2 regions of the Streptomyces sp. NPDC050619 genome follow, and region 1 is predicted to be linked to the other one. Evidence: riboswitches for the same ligand, from Rfam matches in the RefSeq annotation. Region 1 holds a riboswitch; the other holds the start of a gene.
The links. Region 1 has a riboswitch for thiamine pyrophosphate ahead of thiC (phosphomethylpyrimidine synthase ThiC). Riboswitches for the same ligand answer to the same signal wherever they lie in the genome.
Positions count from the first base shown of each region.

Region 2: another riboswitch for thiamine pyrophosphate. It lies ahead of AB0I77_RS36740 (thiamine ABC transporter substrate-binding protein); the one in region 1 lies ahead of thiC (phosphomethylpyrimidine synthase ThiC).

Region 1 is NZ_JBFAIR010000015.1:94,251-99,892, forward strand. Features, by position in the region: gene thiC (phosphomethylpyrimidine synthase ThiC) at 1-1,360, opposite strand, end outside; TPP riboswitch at 1,353-1,542, opposite strand; gene AB0I77_RS24635 (YibE/F family protein) at 1,614-3,209, shown strand; gene AB0I77_RS24640 (SsgA family sporulation/cell division regulator) at 3,468-3,905, opposite strand; gene AB0I77_RS24645 (IclR family transcriptional regulator C-terminal domain-containing protein) at 4,004-4,738, opposite strand; gene AB0I77_RS24650 (DUF5326 family protein) at 5,155-5,367, opposite strand; gene AB0I77_RS24655 (cupin domain-containing protein) at 5,577-5,642, opposite strand, start outside.
Region 2 is NZ_JBFAIR010000028.1:144,809-150,450, reverse strand. Features, by position in the region: gene AB0I77_RS36745 (iron ABC transporter permease) at 1-1,431, opposite strand, end outside; gene AB0I77_RS36740 (thiamine ABC transporter substrate-binding protein) at 1,428-2,507, opposite strand; TPP riboswitch at 2,585-2,690, opposite strand; gene rlmN (23S rRNA (adenine(2503)-C(2))-methyltransferase RlmN) at 2,715-3,821, opposite strand; gene AB0I77_RS36730 (helix-turn-helix domain-containing protein) at 3,905-4,285, opposite strand; gene AB0I77_RS36725 (RidA family protein) at 4,395-4,802, shown strand; gene AB0I77_RS36720 (SRPBCC family protein) at 4,902-5,351, opposite strand.

The DNA.
Region 1 (5,642 bases):
TGCCCCACCAGGCGATCATCGCGGCACCGATGCCGGAGGTGATGTGGTCGTACGCCGGAGCGACGTCCGTCGTCAGCGGCCCGAGCGTATAGAACGGAGCTTCATCACAGATCTCCTGCTGAAGGTCGATGTTCTCCTTGATCTTGTGCATCGGGACGTGGCCCGGGCCTTCGATCATCGTCTGTACGTGGAAACGCTTCGCGATCCGGTTGAGTTCCCCGAGCGTGCGCAACTCCGCGAACTGCGCCTCGTCATTGGCGTCCGCGATCGATCCGGGCCTGAGGCCGTCGCCGAGCGAGTACGTGACGTCGTAGGCGGCGAGGACCTCGCAGAGCTCCTCGAAGTTCTCGTACAGGAAGCTCTCCTTGTGGTGCGCGAGGCACCAGGCGGCCATGATCGAGCCGCCGCGGGAGACGATGCCGGTCTTGCGGTTGGCCGTCAGCGGTACGTACGGCAGGCGCACGCCCGCGTGGACCGTCATGTAGTCCACGCCCTGTTCGGCCTGCTCGATGACCGTGTCCTTGTAGATCTCCCAGGTCAGCTCCTCGGCCCTGCCGTCGACCTTCTCCAGGGCCTGGTAGAGCGGGACCGTACCGATGGGAACGGGGGAGTTGCGCAGCACCCACTCGCGGGTGGTGTGGATGTTGCGGCCGGTGGACAGGTCCATGACCGTGTCGGCGCCCCAACGGGTCGCCCAGGTCATCTTCTCCACCTCCTCCTCGATCGAGGAGGTGACCGCCGAGTTGCCGATGTTGGCGTTGACCTTCACCAGGAACCGCTTGCCGATGATCATCGGCTCGATCTCCGGGTGGTTGACGTTGGCGGGCAGCACCGCGCGCCCCGCTGCGATTTCCTCGCGTACGACCTCCGGGTCGACGTTCTCCCGGACGGCCACGAACTCCATCTCGGGCGTGATCTCCCCGCGACGTGCGTACGCGAGTTGGGTGACGGCCTTCCCGTCGTGGCTGCGACGCGGCTGCCGGGGCCGTCCCGGGAACACCGCGTCGAGGTTCCTGAGTCCCCCGCGCGGCGAGGTGTGCTTGATCCCGTCGTCCTCGGGGCGGACCGGACGGCCCGCGTACTCCACGGTGTCGCCGCGGGCGACGATCCAGTTCTCCCGCACCGGCGGCAAGCCCCTGCGGACATCGGTTTCGACGAGTGAATCGGTATACGGGCCTGACGTGTCGTACAGCGTGACCGACTGCCCGTTGGTGAGGTGCACCTGACGGACCGGCACGCGCAGATCGGGGCGTGAGCCCTCGACGTACGCCTTGTGCCAGCCGATGGACTTCCCGGTCTCCCCGTCGCTTTCGCTGGAAAGCGGGGTGGAGACAGGCGTGCGTGCGTCCTCGTTGGTCATGAGACCTACTCCCTACGCCGGCATTACCCGGTAACAGGTTCGGCGGTCGACGCAGCGGCTTCCGTCTGCCAACGCTTCGTGTGAAACATCACTCGCTTCAAGCGATGTTTCATGTGAAACATGGCTGGGACGGAGGTCAGCGCCCTCTCAGCCCGGTGCTCCGAGCTCCCGCGTGTACAAAGGTGGCTCCACGCTAGCGGCAATTCGGGCGCGGTGAACAGAGGGCCCCTGTCGTTCTTGCGATGATCGGTCGGTGACCACGACACCTCAGCCCCCGTACCCGCCGCCCGAGCCACCCCGCGGGCCCGGCTCCGGAAACGGCATGAGCCACGGCCGCGGAGACGGCCTTGGCGGCAGCCATGGAGGTGGCACAGGTCCTGGTGGTGAGCACGGCCACGGGCCTGGAGCGGGAGCCGGTGGCGGTGGCAGGGGCGGTGGCGGGCACGGTGACGGACACGGTCACGGTCCCGATGACGGACACGGACCTGGTGGCGGACACGGTCCCGGTTCCAGTGGCGGCCATTCGCACAGTCACAGTCATGGGCCGGCGGCCCCCGTCTCCCGGCACTTGCGCAAGGTCATCGCGGCCATCCTCATCCCGTTCGCCGCCGCGGTGGTGGTCGGGCTCGCGGTGCTGTGGCCCGGTGGTGCCCCGGGGCACGAACGCACGGGTGTCGGCTTCGACCGGCAGACCCAGCAGGCCACGGTCACCAAGGTCACGAGCGTGAGCTGCAAGTCGGTGAACGCCTCGGGAGAGACCCCGACCGGTGACACCTCCACCGCCGAGGGCTCGTCCGCGCAGCAGCAGGCGGACGGCACCTGCAAGCGGGCGACGATCCGGGTCGACACCGGCAAGGACAAGGGCCGTACGTTCACCGAGATCGTGCAGCCGGACCAGTCACGGCAGTTGCACGAGGGCGAGAAGGTCGTGGTCGCCTACGAGCCCTCCGCGCCTAAGGACCTGCAGTACTCGGTCACCGATGTGAACCGCCGACTGCCGATGGCGCTGCTCGCCGGCATCTTCGCGCTCGCCGTCGTGGTGGTGGGCCGACTGCGCGGCGTCATGGCGTTGGTCGCACTGGCCATCAGCTTCATGATCCTCAACTTCTTCATCCTGCCCGCGATCCTTCAGGGCTCGAACCCGCTGGTCGTGGCCGTGGTCGGGGCGAGCGCCATCATGCTGATCGCCCTGTACCTGTGTCATGGCCTCTCGGCCCGGACCTCCGTGGCGGTGCTCGGCACACTCATCTCGCTGGTGCTGATCGGTGTCCTCGGCTCGCAGTTCATCGGCTGGGCCGCGCTGACCGGGAACACGGACGACAACACCGGTCTGATCCACGGCCTGTATCCGTCGATCGACATGAGCGGTCTGCTGCTCGCCGGCGTCATCATCGGTTCGCTCGGTGTCCTGGACGATGTGACGGTCACACAGACGTCGGCGGTCTGGGAACTGCACGAGGCGAACCCGACGATGGGCTGGCGCGGGCTGTACCGCGCGGGTATCCGGATCGGCCGCGACCACATCGCGTCCGTCGTCAACACGCTCGTCCTCGCCTACGCGGGCGCCGCGCTGCCGCTGCTGTTGCTCTTCTCGATCGCCCAGAGCAGCGTGGGGACGGTCGCCAACAGCGAGTTGGTCGCGGAGGAGATCGTGCGCACGCTGGTGGGCTCGATCGGCCTGGTCGCCTCGGTGCCGGTCACCACGGCCCTCGCGGCCCTGGTGGTCGCGTCCGACCGGCCTGGGACGGAGACGGTGACACCCGCGGGGGCGACGGGAACGGAAGCAGCGGGGACCGGTGCCCGACCGGCTCCGGCGCGCGGCGGGAAGGGGCGGCGCCGCAGGCACTGAGGCGGGGAGGCCCGGTTGGCAGTCCGCAGGCACTGAGGCGAGAGACCCGGCTGACAGTCCGCAGGCACTGAGGCGGGGAGGCCCGGTCTGCGGCCCGCCGGCCGGCGCGCCGGTTCGCCCGGCCGATCGGCTGGCACGCCGGCCCACCCGACCAGTGGGCCCGCCCGACCGGGTTGATCCACCAACCCGGGCAGAAGCGTTACTGCCCACTTCCACGACCGTGACCAAGCGTTTCGCCGACCTCATTGCCGTAACGCTTCAGCCGGCGCTCTGCTCCTCCGCCAGGATGCGGTCCAGAGCCTCGTCGAGGTGGGCGTCGAAGTCGGCGAGAGCACCCTCCTGGCCCAGCGGCACCAGCTTGTCGGTGCGGTCGAGGAAGGCGACGAGCGGCGCCGTGGACGAACGGAACAGCGCCTGGTCGCTGCCGACCTGAAGCCGGATCAGCACATCTCCCAGCGAGTCGGGATCGGCGGGGGCGACCCGCACATCGCCCTCACCGCACGGCTGTCCCACTCCGTCGATCAGCAGTTCGCGGCCGAAAGCCCAGGTCACAGGGGCGTCACCCGGCAAGTGGAAGGTCAACCGAACGGCATAGGGATCGCAACTCTCGTAGCGCAGTTCCACCGGGATGCGGAAGGAGAGCTCTTCGGACACGAGAAAGCTCATCATGACCTCTGCCTGTACGGACTCGCGCATCGCCTACCCCGTCGTGTGATGTCGACTGGCTGGGAAGGTTCCCTCTGACACTGTGGCATCTTGCTGAACGTGTACGCCGGATCACAAGGAGTGAGTTTTCAGATACTGATAGAGATCGCGAGCGACCCCAGGAGCCGCCCCATGACACTCTGCAGCTCCCGCGTCGCCGCAGGCAGCCGGTCGGCCTGATGAGCAGGCAGAGAAATGGCCATGGTCGCGGCCGTGGTGCCCACCGTGATCGGGATCGCCGCACACACCGTCCCCAGCGCGTACTCCTGACGCTCCGTAACCGGGTCCGCCCTCCGCATCCGTTCGAGGCGCCGTAGCAGGGTGTGGCTGTCGCGCACCGTGTAGGGGGTGATGGACCGCACGGGGTGGCGGTCGAGATGGTCACGCCGGGCGTTCTCGTCCAACTGGGCCAGCAGGCACTGCCCGATGGCGTGCGCGTGCGCCGTCTCGCGGAAGTCGGCCCACTCCTCGACCGCCGGGTTGCCCGGGGTGTCGGAGACGCACATGACCTCGATCTCGCCGTCGCGGTACATCGCGTAGTACACCGGCACGCCGATGGCGTCGCGCCAGTGTGCGAGCGTGTCGACGACGGTGCTGCGACGTTTCTCCTGAGCTCCGCTGCTGCTCAGCCGCACGGCCGCCTCACCGAGAAAGAACAGTCCTTTGTCGCGGCGCAGATAGCCCTCGTGCACGAGGGTGCGCAGCAGGTGGTAGGCGGTGGGGAGCGCCAGGCCCGTCTCGCGGGCCAGCTGTTTGGCGGGCGCTCCGTGCTCATGGTCGGCGACGGATTCCAGCAGGCGCATCGCGCGCTGCACCGATCCGATGAGGGTCGTGGACTGCGGCTGCCCGGAGGCTTGCGTCGCCTGCCGCTGTACGGGAGGAGTCCTCGAGTGGGGCCGCGCCGACGGTGCGGGCTGCTCGGGGGGCCGGATGGAGGCTCCCGAAATGGGGACGGCGGCCGGGGCGGCAGCGGAGGGTGGGTGGGATTCTGCGGAGGCGGTGTCAACCGTGGCCAAGGGTCACTCCCGAAGCGCGAGGGGGCACCCGTGCGGGGAGACACGGGAGGGGGGTGTACGCCGCTCGCGGGGGTCACCCCCCGCGTCGAGTTCCGGACTCTAACCGTCCGCCTCCGCTCGCAGACGATCTGTCCGGAAAACTTCCCTCACGTGAGGGAACCGGTGATTCCTGTTACTGACCGCCGGTTGCCCCGAGTTGACCGCTCACCGAGTGCCCCGGTCGCTCACCAGTCGCCGCGTGACGAGGAGCTCGACATGAACTTCCGTACGACGTAAATCAGTCCGCCGACCAGTGCCACGAAGATCAGCAGCTTGAACAGCAGTCCGATGACGATGCCGACGACCGTCGCTATCAGTCCGCCGAACAGGACCAGGGCGATGATCGGCACCGCGACCCACTTCACCCACCACGGCATTCCCGCGAAGATCTCTCCCATTGCCCTCGTCCTTACCTCTCCGCCGGCTGCTTGTGCCGGTCCTGTGCGGATCGCGGCCCTGTTGCCGGGTCCTGTTGCGGACCACAGTGCTGATGCCGGGGCCCATTGATGTCCTGCACTCGATGCTAGGGCCGGGAGGGGGCCCGGCGGGGGCCTCGCATCCCTTGTCCGCCCCTGACTGATCCCCTAGGGAACCCCGAGGTCACAGGTCAGCTCTCGGGCGGAGAGAACACCACGAGCACCCGCAGATCCTCGCTGATGTGGTGGAACTTGTG
Region 2 (5,642 bases), on a different contig from region 1:
GGCGAACCCCGCCGCCACCAGCAACGCCCGCCGCACCATCGGCAGATCGACCTCACGCCACACCCGCCACGGCGACGCCCCGAGCACCGCCGCCGCCTCCCGCAGCCGCACGTCCACCGCCCGCAGCACCGGCAGCATGGTCCGGACGACGAAGGGGACGCCGACCAGCGCCTGGGCCAGCGGCACCAGGATCCAGGAGGACCTGAGGTCGAGCGGCGGCTCGTCGAGGGCGATCAGGAAGCCGAATCCGACGGTCACCGCGGACACGCCCAGCGGCAGCATCAGCAGCGCGTCGAAGCCGCGCACGAACCGGCCCGCGTCCCGCCGCGTCAGCGCGGCCGCGGCGAGAGCGCCGATCGCCACGGCGATGGCGGTGGCGGTGGCGGCGTACTGCAGTGAATTGCCGATCGCCTCGATCGGCGGGACGAGGAAGATCCCGCTGTCGTCACCGGTCAGCGCCCGGTAGTAGGCGAAGTCGGGCGCGTCGAGGGACCGCTGCACCAGCACGGCGAGCGGCAGCAGCAGGAGTACGGCGATGGTGACCAGGACGCCGGTCAGCAGCGCCCACTGCCCGGCCCCGCGCGGCCGGCGCGCGGTCGCGGACGCGTCCACCAGCTTCAGGGCGGTCTCCCGGCGCCGTACGGTCCACGCGTGCACGGCGAGGACCGCGCCCACCGCGACGAACTGGATCAGCGTCAGCACGGCGGCCGTGGACAGATCGAAGATCTCCGAGGTCTGCCGGTAGATCTCCACTTCGAGGGTCGAGAAGGTCGGCCCGCCGAGGATCTGCACCACGCCGAAGGACGTGAAGGTGAACAGGAAGACCATCAGCGCGGCGGCGGCCACGGCGGGGCCGAGCGCTGGCAGGGTGACCTTCCGCCAGGCTTTCAATGCGGACGCGCCGAGCATCCGCGCGGCCTCCTCCTGGCGCGGGTCGAGCTGCGCCCAGAGCCCGCCGACCGTCCGTATCACCACCGCGTAGTTGAAGAAGACGTGCGCGAGCAGGATCGCCCACACGGTGGTGTCCAGCCGTACGCCCCACAGCTCGTCCAGAAGCCCGCCGCGGCCGACGAGCGCCAGGAACGCCGTACCGACGACGACCGTCGGCAGCACGAAGGGCACGGTGACGACGGCCCGCAGGATCTGCTTGCCGGGGAAGGCGAAGCGGGCGAAGACATACGCGCCGGGCAGGGCGACCAGCAGGGTGAGCGCGGTGGAGGCGAGTGCCTGCCAGGTGGTGAACCACAGGACGTGCCGGATGTCGGACTGCGTCAGTACGTCCGCGATCCGCCCGAGCTGCCAGGTCCCGTCGACCTTCAGACCGCGCGCGACGATCGCGGCGACGGGGTAGGCGAAGAACACCGCGAAGAACGCGACGGGCACGGCGATGAGCCCGAGCCGCGCCGCGTTCCCCTTGAAGCGCGGGGTCACTTCAGTACGAGCGAGGTCCACGACTTGACCCACTGGTCACGGTGGTCGGCGATCCTGGCCGGGTCCATGGTCTCGGGATCCTTGGCCTGCGGCCCGTACTTCGCGAACTCGGCCGGCACCTGGGCGCCCTCCCGCACCGGGTAGACGAACATGTTGAGCGGCATGTCCTCCTGGAACTCCTTGGTGAGCAGGAAGTCGAGGAACTCCTTGCCGCCCTTGGCGTTGGCGGCGTTGCTCAGCAGGCCCGCGTACTCGACCTGGCGGAAGCAGGTGCCGGCGGCGACGCCCGTCGGCGCGGTCGTCGGCTTCGGGTCGGCGTAGATCACCTCGGCGGGCGGCGAGGAGGCGTAGGAGACGACGAGCGGCCGGTCGGCGCCCGCCTTCTTGCCGGCGGAGGAGCCGGAGAACTCCTCGTTGTAGGCCTGCTCCCAGCCGTCGACGACCTTCACGCCGTTGGCCTTGAGCTTTGTCCAGTAGTCCGACCATCCGTCGCCGCCGTACTTGGCCGCGGTGCCGAGCAGGAAGCCGAGCCCGGGCGAGGAGGTGGAGGCGTTCTCGGTGACGAGGAGGTTCTTGTACGCGGGCTTGACCAGGTCGTCGAAGGAGGCCGGCGGGGTCAGCTTGTGCTTGCTGAAGTACGCCTTGTCGTAGTTGACGCAGATGTCGCCGGTGTCGATGGGCGTGACCCGGTGCTTGTCCTCGTCGACGCGGTACTCCGGCTCGACCTGGTCGGAGCCCTTCGCCTCGTACGACTGGAACAGCCCGTTGTCGAGCGCCCGTGACAGCAGGGTGTTGTCGACGCCGAAGAAGACGTCGCCCTGCGGGTTGTCCTTGGTGAGGATGGCCTTGTTGACTGCCTGCCCGGCGTCGCCGTCCTTGAGGACCCTGACCTTGTAGCCGGACTTCTTCTCGAAGTCGGCGAGGACGCTCTTCGACACGACCCACGAGTCGTGGCTGACGAGGGTCACGGTCTTGGAGCCGCCGCCGCTCCCGCTGTCGGACGATCCGCACGCCGACAGCGTGACAGCGCAGCCCAGGCCGACGGCCACGGCCGCGAGCTTCTTGGTGGTGCTCACCGATTTCCTCCTGGCTGACCAGGAAGAGACGCTGCCCTGCCCGGGACCTGAGACGGTTCCCGGGCAGGGCACAACAGCTTGAGTGATGACCGAACTTCCTACCCAGAATGACCTGGGCAAGGTTCAGAGGGTCTGCGGTCTGTCCCGCACTCTCAGCGCTGTGGCGCTCCCCTGTCGGAATATGAATATGTACTTACGCGGGCCACACTACCGCTCGGTCGCGGCGAGCTGACCGCACGCCCCGTCGATCTCCTGTCCACGGGTGTCCCGGACCGTGACCGGCACACCATGGGCCGCGATGGCCTCGACGAACGCCTTCTCGTCCTCGGGACGGGAGGCGGTCCACTTCGACCCCGGCGTCGGGTTCAGCGGGATCAGGTTGACGTGCACGGGCTTGCCCCTGAGCAGCCGCCCGAGCCGGTCGCCCCGCCATGCCTGGTCGTTGATGTCCCGGATCAGCGCGTACTCGATGGACAGCCGGCGCCCGGACCGCTCCGTGTACGCGAAGCCCGCGTCCAGGACCTCGCGCACCTTCCACCGCGTGTTCACGGGGACGAGGGTGTCGCGCAGCTCGTCGTCGGGGGCGTGCAGCGAGATGGCGAGCCGGCACTTGAAGCCCTCGTCGGTGAAGCGGTTGATCGCCGGGACGAGTCCGACCGTCGAGACGGTGATCCCGCGCTGCGAGAGCCCCAGTCCGTCGGGCTCGGGGTCGGTGAGCCGCCGGATGGCACCGACGACCCGGTTGTAGTTGGCGAGGGGCTCGCCCATGCCCATGAAGACGATATTGCTCAGCCGCGCCGGACCGCCGGGAATCTCGCCGTCCCTCAGGGCCCGCATACCGTCCACGATCTGGTGCACGATCTCGGCGGTGGACAGGTTCCTGTCCAGGCCCGCCTGGCCGGTGGCACAGAACGGGCAGTTCATCCCGCATCCCGCCTGGGAGCTGATGCACATGGTCACCCGGTCCGGGTAGCGCATGAGCACCGACTCGACGAGCGTCCCGTCGAACAACCGCCACAGCGTCTTGCGTGTGGTGTCCGCGTCGGTCGACAGATGCCGCACGACGGTCATCAGCTCGGGAAGCAGCGCCTCCTGAAGCTTCTGCCGCGAGCCGGCCGGGATGTCGGTCCACTGCTCCGGATCATGCGCGTACCGCGCGAAGTAGTGCTGCGACAGCTGCTTGGCGCGAAACGGCTTCTCGCCGATCGCGGCGACGGTGTCCTTGCGCTCACCGGGGGTGAGATCGGCAAGGTGCCGCGGCGGCTTCTTGGCTCCGCGGGGGGCGACGAAAGTGAGTTCTCCGGGTGCAGGCATAACCCTCCCAGTGTCGCAGATCGCTCGGTGTGCCCTGCGGGCCGAGCCTGTCCGTGCATCCACGCAGGAGCGTGCTGTCGGCGTCAGGCCTCGAAGCGGCGGCGGGCAGCCTCTATGTGACCGAGGTAGGTATGGGTCCAGTCGCACATTCCATCGACCGTTGCGCGCAGGCCCTGGCCCGGCTCGGTGAGGATGTACTCGACCCGGGGCGGCACCGTGGGGTGCACGGTGCGCTCGACCAAGCCGTTGCGCTCCAGCATGCGCAGGTTCTGGGTGAGCATCTTGTGGCTGATGCCCTCGATCTCGTTGCGCAACTCACTGAAGCGCAGCGTGCGTTCACCGAGAGTCTCGATGATCAGGAGCGCCCACTTGTTGGCGACGTCGGAGAAGATCTCCCGTGCCAAGGAGTCCGCGCGACTCAGATCCGCGTCCTCGGGTGAGCCGCTGTACTGCTTGGTCACCATCAGGTTCCCCAGTCACTGAAAAGTGCGTTCTTCCACGTCAGCGCTTACTCTCCTACGGTTTCCGAGTAACCACAAGAGAGCGAGTGCTCACGACAAGGAGGCGGACAGCATGGCCCTCACCCTGGTGAACCCCAGCGGATTGCCCGAAATCGATGTCTACCGGCAGGTGGCGATCGCATCCGGATCGAAGCTCGTCTTCATCGCCGGACAGGTCGCCTGGGATGCCCAAGGGGTCACGGTAGGCGAAGGTGACCTCGCCGCTCAGGTCGAGCAGTGCTACCTCAACATCGGCACCGCCCTGGCCGAGGCCGGCGGCTCCTTCGACGACGTGGCGAAGCTGACCGTCTACGTCGTCGGCTGGACCCCCGACAAGATGCCCACGCTCCTGGAGGGCATCGCCCGGGCCGCCGCGAAGCTGGGAGTCACCCCGGTTCCGCCGGCCACACTGATAGGCGTCGCGGCACTGGACGTCCCCGACCACCTGGTCGAGATCGAAGCCACCGCGGTCCTCGACTGAGGTGATCTTCCGGCGCCTCCCGGACGCGTCCTCCCCCGGACGCGCCCCCATGAGCGGGACCCGGTCGCCCCGCTCGTGAGGCGTTCTACCGCTGGAGTACTAAGCGGTCCGCTGCTCCAGCCGCTCCTTGAGCAGCTGCTCGTCGCGCGGCAGCTCCTTGCGGAGCTGCGGGCGGACGACGAGGGGGACGAGGACCTTGCCGAGGCCGTGCCCTTCGAAGTCGATCTCCAGCGTCACGCGGGAGCGCCGCCCCTCGTCGAGCGGCTCGATCTCGCCGTGGACGCGCGGCCTGACGGGACCGTCGACACCGTGCAGCCCCCAGCTGTGCGGCGGGGTGTGCTCGGTGAACTCCACGGTCATCAGCCTCTCGCGGCTGCCGATGCGCCGGGTGACCCGGACCCGGGAGCCGGTGTGCAGCGGCCCCTCGTCGAGCCGGTCCGCGCGCACCGCGCTCAGCTGCCATTCCGTCAGGTGAGAGGGGTCCGTGACATACGCGTAAACCTCGTCGGGGCTGCGGTCGACGTCGATCACTTCTCGGATGGCGGACATCGCGCCCTCCTTCCAGGGCGACCCCCTTCGAGAGCCCGGTTGGCCCCCTTTGGGGGCTTACACCGGAATCGTCCCACTCGGCCGCCCGCAAGGCCATCGCCCGCGCCTTCGCCCGCTGATGCAAGGAGCCCCCGCCTCGGCAGGGGCTCCAAACGACGAGACCGAGATCAATCAGCCGGACGCGACAACGTTCACCGACTCAGCAGCCACACACCACCGGCCCCGTCGGCGGCAACGCATCCAGCCGACCCATGCTGTATCGATCGACCCATGCTGTATCGATTCGCCGCC